Regions from separate parts of the Lelliottia sp. EB106-05-01-XG201 genome, predicted to be linked through region 1. Evidence: predicted binding sites of a transcription regulator. Region 1 holds the regulator's gene; the other holds the start of a gene.

Evidence for each region. The regulator CRP, encoded in region 1, controls carbon source genes, mostly activating them, when cyclic AMP is high. The targets are predictions, from matches to a motif close to ATGTGANNNNNNTCACAT.
Region 2: serC (3-phosphoserine/phosphohydroxythreonine transaminase) is a predicted target of CRP. The motif match lies at 1,968-1,985, and genes of this name have one in related genera.

What each region holds. Positions count from the first base shown of each region.
Region 1 is NZ_JBYTDV010000001.1:4,325,175-4,329,601, forward strand. It holds gene AC3WS9_RS20290 (hydrolase) at 1-115, shown strand, start outside; gene AC3WS9_RS20295 (YheU family protein) at 112-330, shown strand; gene AC3WS9_RS20300 (phosphoribulokinase) at 361-1,230, shown strand; gene AC3WS9_RS20305 (OsmC family protein) at 1,317-1,721, opposite strand; gene crp (cAMP-activated global transcriptional regulator CRP) at 2,028-2,660, shown strand; gene AC3WS9_RS20315 (YccS/YhfK family putative transporter) at 2,719-4,427, shown strand, end outside.
Region 2 is NZ_JBYTDV010000001.1:3,050,047-3,054,473, reverse strand. It holds gene ycaO (30S ribosomal protein S12 methylthiotransferase accessory factor YcaO) at 1-1,091, opposite strand, end outside; gene AC3WS9_RS14385 (DUF421 domain-containing protein) at 1,230-1,922, shown strand; gene serC (3-phosphoserine/phosphohydroxythreonine transaminase) at 2,085-3,173, shown strand; gene aroA (3-phosphoshikimate 1-carboxyvinyltransferase) at 3,245-4,427, shown strand, end outside.

The sequences.
Region 1 (4,427 bases):
GACGGAACACGGCGGCCACGTCGGCTTTATCACCGGCACCTTGCGTCGCCCGAAAATGTGGCTGGAATCGCGCATCCCTGACTGGTTAACCCCTTTTCTGGAGAGAGTAAAATGATGATTCCCTGGCAGGATCTGGCTCCCGAAACGCTGGATAGCCTGATTGAAAGCTTTGTATTACGCGAAGGCACCGATTATGGTGAACATGAGCGTTCGCTCGAACAAAAGGTCGCCGATGTCAAACGGCAGCTACAAAGCGGCGAGGTGTTACTGGTGTGGTCTGAACTGCACGAAACGGTCAACATCATGCCGCGCAATCAGTTTCGCGGTTGATTGTTCCATCTTTCCATTCAGGGAGTTGCTATGTCCGCCAGACATCCGGTTATTGCCGTCACGGGTTCGAGTGGTGCGGGAACCACCACCACCAGCCTCGCTTTTCGCAAGATCTTCGCGCAGCTCAACCTGCGCGCGGCCGAGGTGGAGGGCGATAGCTTTCATCGCTTCACCCGTCCTGAAATGGACATGGCTATCCGCAAAGCCCGCGATTTAGGCAAGCACATCAGCTACTTCGGGCCAGACGCCAACGACTTTGGCCTGCTGGAACAAACCTTTCAGGACTACGGCCACACGGGCAAAGGCCAGTCGCGCAAGTACCTGCACACCTACGACGAAGCGGTACCCTGGAATCAGGTACCAGGCACATTTACTCCGTGGCAGCCCCTGCCGGAGCCGACTGACGTGCTGTTTTACGAAGGATTGCACGGCGGCGTGGTGACGCCGCAGCATGACGTGGCGCGCCACGTGGATCTGCTGGTCGGCGTGGTGCCGATTGTCAATCTGGAGTGGATTCAAAAGCTGACCCGCGACATGAGCGAGCGCGGCCATTCGCGCGAAGCGGTGATGGATTCGGTGGTGCGTTCGATGGAGGATTACATTAACTTCCTGACGCCGCAGTTTTCCCGCACCCACATCAACTTCCAGCGCGTTCCGACAGTCGACACCTCTAACCCGTTTGCGGCGAAAACCATTCCTTCGCTAGATGAAAGCTTTGTGGTGATCCATTTCCGTAACCTGGAAGGCATCGATTACCCGTGGCTGCTGGCGATGCTGCAGGGCTCATTCATTTCGCATATCAATACGCTGGTGGTGCCGGGCGGGAAGATGGGGCTGGCGATGGAGTTGATCATGATGCCGCTGGTGCAGCGGTTGATGGAAGGCAAGAAGATCGCCTGAGGTTTGATGCCGGATGGCGCTGCGCTTATCCGGCCTACAAAAGCACGAACGTAGGGCGGGTTAGCGAAGCGCCACCCGCCAACGAATTAAGCGTCAATCACTTCATACGAATGGGTAATCTTCACCGCTTTTTCCAGCATCAGCGCCACAGAGCAGTACTTCTCCGCAGACAAATCCACCGCGCGGGACACCGCGGCATCTTTCAGCTCTTTACCGGTGACAATAAAATGCAGATTGATATGCGTAAACAGACGCGGCGCTTCTTCGCGACGCTCTGAGGTCAGCTTCACTTCGCAGTCGGTCACATCGTGACGGCCTTTTTGCAGAATCGACACCACGTCAATTGCGCTGCACCCGCCAGCCGCCATCAGCACCACTTCCATCGGGCTTGGCGCTTTATCTCCGGAGTTACCGTCCATCAAAATCTGGTGCCCTGAAGCGGATTCGCCAAGGAACGTTAAACCTTCAACCCATTTCACACGCGCTTGCATTTTTATTAACTCCGAAGTTGCATTTTTATGAACAGATTACGCGTGCGTTACAATTCTCGCAACGGAAGGCGACCTGCATCATGCTGAAGCGAGACACCAGGAGACACGCGGCTAAAGCTATGCTAAAACAGTCTCGATGCTACAGTAATACATTGACGTTACACATGTATGCAGAGGACATCAAACTTTACTGGCTGCGAACAGTGCGACAGCCACTTCCCAGGTACGGGTAAGAATTCGATTGCAACCCCAGAGTCAGGATGCGATTTTGACTCTGAGACAGCTTATAACAGAGGATAACAGCGCATGGTGCTTGGCAAACCGCAAACAGACCCGACTCTCGAATGGTTCTTGTCTCATTGCCACATTCATAAGTACCCATCGAAGAGCACGCTGATTCACCAGGGTGAAAAAGCGGAAACGTTGTATTACATCGTCAAAGGCTCGGTGGCAGTGCTGATCAAAGATGAAGAAGGGAAAGAGATGATCCTTTCTTATCTGAACCAGGGCGATTTCATCGGTGAACTGGGCCTGTTTGAAGAAGGCCAGGAACGTAGCGCCTGGGTGCGTGCGAAAACCGCGTGTGAAGTCGCTGAGATCTCCTACAAGAAATTCCGTCAGCTGATCCAGGTGAACCCGGACATCCTGATGCGCCTTTCTTCGCAGATGGCTCGCCGCCTGCAGGTCACTTCCGAGAAAGTGGGCAACCTCGCCTTCCTGGACGTCACCGGTCGCATCGCGCAGACGCTGCTGAACCTGGCGAAACAACCTGACGCCATGACCCACCCGGACGGTATGCAAATTAAAATTACCCGTCAGGAAATTGGTCAGATCGTGGGCTGTTCTCGCGAAACCGTAGGTCGTATCCTGAAAATGCTGGAAGATCAAAACCTGATCTCCGCTCACGGTAAAACTATCGTGGTCTACGGGACCCGTTAATTCCGCAAAATCCGGCGTGCCATCGCAAGATGTCACGCCGTTTTTGTCTCTGACGACTATGTGGCGCAGGCTGATTTATCACCCGGAAGTTAACTACGCACTACGTCAAACTCTGGTGTTATGTCTTCCCGTGGCCGTTGGTTTGATCCTGGGCCATCTGCAACAGGGGCTGCTGTTTTCTCTCGTCCCCGCCTGCTGCAACATTGCCGGTCTCGATACTCCCCACAAACGCTTTTTCAAACGTCTGATTATCGGCGGCTGCCTGTTTGCCGGATGTAGCCTCGCCGTGCAGCTGCTGCTGGCGCGCGATATCCCGCTGCCGCTCATTCTGACCGTGCTGGCGATGACGCTGGGCGTCACGGCGGAGATCAGCGCGCTTCACGCCCGCCTGCTGCCCGCATCGCTCATTGCCGCCATTTTCACGCTGAGTCTCGCCGGAAATATGCCCGTCTGGGAGCCGCTGCTGATCTATGCCGCCGGCACGCTGTGGTACGGGCTGTTTAACTGGTTCTGGTTCTGGATGTGGCGAGAGCAACCGCTGCGCGAATCCCTGAGCCTGCTCTACGTCCAGCTCGCCGAATATTGCGAAGCCAAATACACCCTGCTGACGCAGCACACGGACCCGGAAAAGTCCCTGCCGCCGCTGCTGTCGCGCCAGCAAAAAGTGGTCGATCTCATCAGCCAGTGTTATCAGCAGCTGCACATGCTGGCGGCCAATAAAAATCATGAATACAAACGCCTGCTGCGCGTCTTCCAGGTCGGGCTGGATCTGCAGGAGCATATCTCCGTCAGCCTGCATCACCCGCAGGAGGTGCAAAAGCTGGTGGAGCGCAGCCACGCCGAGGCGGTGATCCGCTGGAACGCCCAGACGGTCGCGGCTCGCCTGCGCGTGCTGGCGGACGATATTCTGTATCATCGCTACCCGACGCGCTTTACCATGGATAAACAGCTGGGAGCGCTGGAGAAAATCGCGCGCCAGCATCCGGATAACCCGGTCGGGCAGTTCTGCGCATGGCACTTTAGCCGCATCGCGCGCGTGCTGCGCACCCAGCGCCCGCTCTACTCCCGCGACCTGATGGCCGATAAGCAAAAACGTCTGCCGCTGCTGCCTGCGCTGAAAAGCTATCTGTCGCTGAAATCCTCCGCCCTGCGCAACGCCGCGCGCATCAGCGTCATGCTCAGCGTGGCGAGCCTGATGGGTGTCGCGCTGCACTTACCGAAGCCCTACTGGATCCTCATGACCGTGCTGTTTGTCACCCAGAACGGCTATGGCGCCACGCGAGTGCGCATTCTTCACCGGGCGCTCGGGACTTTTGCCGGGTTAGTGATTGCCGGGGTGACGCTGCACTTCCACGTTCCCGACGGCTACACCCTGGCGGGAATGCTGGTGATTACGCTCGTGGGCTATCTGATCATCCGTAAAAACTACGGCTGGGCGATGGTCGGGTTTACGGTGACGGCGGTATATACCCTGCAACTCCTGACCCTGAACGGCGAGCAGTACATTGTCGCGCGGCTGGTGGATACGCTTATTGGCTGTTTGATCGCCTTCGGCGGCATGGTCTGGCTGTGGCCGCAATGGCAAAGCGGCTTGTTACGCCAGAACGCCCACGATGCGCTCGAAGCCGATCAGCAGGCGATTCGTTTGATACTGAGCGACGATCCCAAAGCCTCGCCGCTGGCCTATCAGCGCATGAAGGTCAACCAGGCGCACAACGCCCTGTTTAACTCGCTGAACCAGGCGATGCAGGAGCCGGGCTTTAACTC
Region 2 (4,427 bases), 1.3 Mb from region 1:
TTGAAGATGGCCATCAGCGTGGCGAACTCTTCTTCTGTGGTGCCGGAGAAATTCCAGTCCACGAACGGATAGTCCGCGTCCTGCTTGAACATATCCCAGGAGATCAAACCGCTGGAATCGATAAAGTGGGTTTCGAGGTTGGTGTGTTCGCCCACTTCTTCGTCATCAAACGTTGGCGGGGTAAAGACGTCGAGATCTTTCAGGCTACGGCCCTGCAGCAGCTCGGTGACGGTACGTTCCAGCGCCACGCCGAAGTCCGGGTGTGCGCCAAACGACGCGAAGCAGGTGCCATTCGCCGGGTTAAACAGAACGACACAAATCACCGGGTATTTGCCGCCCAGAGAGCCGTCGTAGGCGAAGATTGGGAAACCTTCTGCTTCCAGTTTGGCGATGGATTCCACCACACCCGGATAGCGCGCCAGCACCTCGCTCGGGATCTCCGGCAGGCTGATGGACTCAGCGATAATGCGGTTTTTGATATGACGCTCAAACACCTCGGACAGACCCTGCACGCGGGCTTCGTTGCGGGTATTACCGGCGGACATGCCGTTGGAGACGTACAGGTTGCCGACGATGTTCATCGGGATGTAGACGGTCTGATCGTCAGACTGGCGGGTGAACGGCAGGGCGCAGATGCCACGCTCGTCGTTGCCAGACTGCAGATCCACCAGCATGCCGGCGGTCAGTTCATTATCAGGATCGTAGAACTTGCGCAGACGCGCGTCGAGAATGCCTTCTGGCAGCTCGTCATCTTCCGTCAGCGGGAACCATTTTTCGTTCGGATAGTGCACGAACGGGCCGTTGGCGATGGTATCGCCCAGCCAGAAATCGGCGAAGAAGTAGTTGGTGGACAGGCGCTCAAAATACTCACCCAGGGCAGAAGCGAGAGCCGCTTTTTTGGTGGCGCCTTTACCGTTGGTAAAGCACAGCGCACAGTCGGTGTCGCGAATATGCACAGACCAGACGTGAGGAACCGGGTTGAGCCAGGAGGCTTCTTCGATATTAAAACCCAGGTCGGTCAGTTTTTGCTGGAAGCGAGCGATGGAATCTTCCAGTGCGGCGTCTTTGCCGGGGATAAATGTTTGAGTCATGGCGATCACTTTTATCGTACGTAAAGCGCGCAATGATACGGGTTTTGCGTGACAGGCGCTATCTTCGCGAGGAGAACAGCGAAAATAAAAGAGTCAGCTATGCTTATCAACAGTAACTTACTGTTAAGGCAAATAAAAATGAAAGCGTTCGATCTTCACCGGATGGCGTTCGACAAAGTGCCGCTGGAGTTTTTAGGCGAAGTGGCGTTGCGCAGTCTCTATACCTTTATTCTGGTCTTTCTGTTTCTCAAAATCACCGGACGGCGCGGCGTACGGCAGATGTCGCTCTTCGAGGTGCTGATCATCCTCACCCTCGGTTCTGCGGCGGGTGACGTGGCCTTTTATGACGACGTGCCGATGATTCCGGTGCTGATCGTGTTTGTCACTCTGGGTTTGCTCTATCGCCTGGTGATGTGGCTGATGTCGAAAAGTGAAAAAATCGAGGATCTGCTGGAAGGGAAACCGGTGGTGATTGTCGAAGAGGGCCAACTGGCTTGGGAGAAAGTTCGCAGCGCGAATATGACGGAATTTGAGTTTTTCATGGAGCTGCGCTTAAACAGCGTGGATCAGCTGGGGCAGGTGCGGCTGGCGATCATGGAAACCAACGGGCAGATCAGTGTCTATTACTACGACGACGCCGACGTCAAGCCAGGCCTCTGCATTTTGCCGGATGAATACGTTGAACGATTTACCACCGTTCCCGAAGCGGGAGAGTATGCCTGTCGACGCTGCAGCCATGTGCTTGCGATGCAGCCAGGCGATCACCAACTCTGCCCTCGCTGTGCAAATCCAGTATGGACGAAGGTGAGTCGGGCGAAACGCGTCACCTGACAGCCAATTTGTCGGTTTTGTGACAACGTGCTGGCAGATTGTTTTGTGTGACCGGGGGCACATTTTCTGAGGTCTTGGTTTTAGACATTGCGGCGCGTGTCACTGAATGATAAAACCGATATCCACAGTAATAACTTATGAATTTAAGCGTGGTGAGGGTAAATGGCTCAGGTCTTTAATTTCAGTTCAGGTCCGGCAATGCTACCGGCGGATGTGCTTAAACAAGCTCAGCAGGAGCTTTGCGACTGGCAGGGTCTTGGTACATCGGTGATGGAAATCAGCCACCGTGGAAAAGAGTTTATCCAGGTTGCTGAAGAGGCAGAAAAGGATTTTCGCGATCTGCTGAATATCCCCTCGAACTACAAAGTATTGTTCTGCCACGGCGGCGGGCGCGGTCAGTTTGCGGGCATTCCACTGAACCTGCTGGGTGATAAAACGACAGCGGATTACGTTGATGCCGGTTATTGGGCCGCCAGTGCGGTGAAAGAAGCCAAAAAATACTGCACCCCGAATGTTATCGACGCGAAAATCACCGTCGATGGTCTGCGTGGCGTCACCCCGATGAGTGAATGGCAGCTGTCAGACAATGCGGCGTACCTTCACTACTGCCCGAACGAAACCATCGACGGGATCGCCATTCACGAAGAGCCGAACTTTGGCGACAACGTCATCGTGACCGCTGATTTATCTTCCACTATTCTCTCTGGCCCGCTGGATGTCAGCCGCTACGGCGTGATTTATGCTGGTGCGCAGAAAAACATCGGCCCGGCCGGGCTGACGCTGGTCATCGTTCGTGAAGACCTGTTAGGTAAAGCGCATCAGGCCTGTCCATCGATTCTGGACTACACCGTCCTGAACGATAACGACTCCATGTTCAACACCCCGCCGACCTTTGCCTGGTATCTTTCTGGCCTGGTCTTTAAATGGCTGAAGAAAAATGGCGGCGTGGCGCAAATGGACAAGATTAATCAGCAGAAAGCGACTCTGCTGTACAGCGTGATTGACGGCAGTGATTTCTACCGCAATGACGTGGCCAAAGCGAACCGTTCCCGCATGAACGTGCCGTTCCAGCTTGCCGACAGCCAACTCGACAAAGTGTTCCTCGAAGAGTCCTTCGCTGCGGGTCTGCACGCGCTGAAAGGCCACCGCGTGGTGGGCGGCATGCGTGCTTCCATCTACAACGCGATGCCGCTCGAAGGCGTCAAAGCGCTGACTGATTTTATGGTCGACTTCGAACGTCGCCACGGTTAATCGCGCGAGTTTTTCACCCCCGAAGCCCGACTTCGGGGTTTTTATTATGTTGATTTGAGAGTTAAGTTTTCATGGAATCCCTGACGTTACAACCGATCGCGCGGGTAGATGGCACCATCAATCTGCCTGGTTCAAAAAGTGTCTCGAACCGCGCCCTGCTGCTGGCTGCTCTGGCAAACGGCACCACCGTCCTCACCAATCTGCTGGACAGTGATGACGTTCGCCACATGCTGAATGCGCTGAAAGCGTTAGGTGTTCACTACACACTGTCAGCCGATCGTACGCGTTGTGAAGTGACAGGCAACGGCGGAGCGCTGCAAACGACCGAAGAACTTGAGCTGTTTCTCGGTAACGCAGGTACGGCGATGCGTCCGCTGGCGGCCGCGCTGTGTCTGGGTAGCAACAATATTGTGCTGACCGGCGAGCCACGCATGAAGGAGCGCCCGATTGGCCATCTGGTGGATGCCCTGCGTCAGGGCGGCGCGCACATTGATTATCTGGAGCAGGAAAATTATCCGCCACTGCGCCTGCGCGGTGGATTTACGGGCGGTGAAGTGGCTGTGGATGGTAGCGTGTCCAGCCAGTTCCTGACGGCGCTGCTGATGACGGCTCCACTGGCCCCGCAGGATACGGTGATTACCATCAAAGGCGAGCTGGTTTCTAAGCCTTACATCGATATCACCCTGCATCTGATGAAGACCTTTGGCGTTGAAGTTGAAAACCAGGCGTATCAGCGCTTTGTGGTGCGCGGTGGGCAGGAGTACCAGTCGCCGGGCAACTACCTGGTGGAAGGCGATGCGTCATCTGCGTCCTATTTCCTCGCGGCGGGCGCGATTAAGGGCGGCACCGTTAAAGTCACCGGTATCGGTCGTAACAGCGTTCAGGGCGATATTCGCTTTGCCGACGTGCTGGAAAAAATGGGTGCCGAAATCACCTGGGGTGATGACTTTATCGCTTGCACGCGCGGTGAGCTGAACGCGATCGATATGGACATGAACCATATCCCTGATGCGGCGATGACTATTGCCACGGCAGCGCTGTTTGCCAACGGCACCACTACGCTGCGCAATATCTACAACTGGCGTGTGAAAGAGACCGATCGCCTGTTCGCGATGGCGACGGAGCTGCGTAAAGTGGGTGCCGAAGTGGAAGAGGGCGAAGACTATATTCGCGTGACACCGCCGGCCAACCTGCAGGTCGCTGAAATTGGTACTTACAACGATCACCGCATGGCGATGTGTTTCTCGCTGGTGG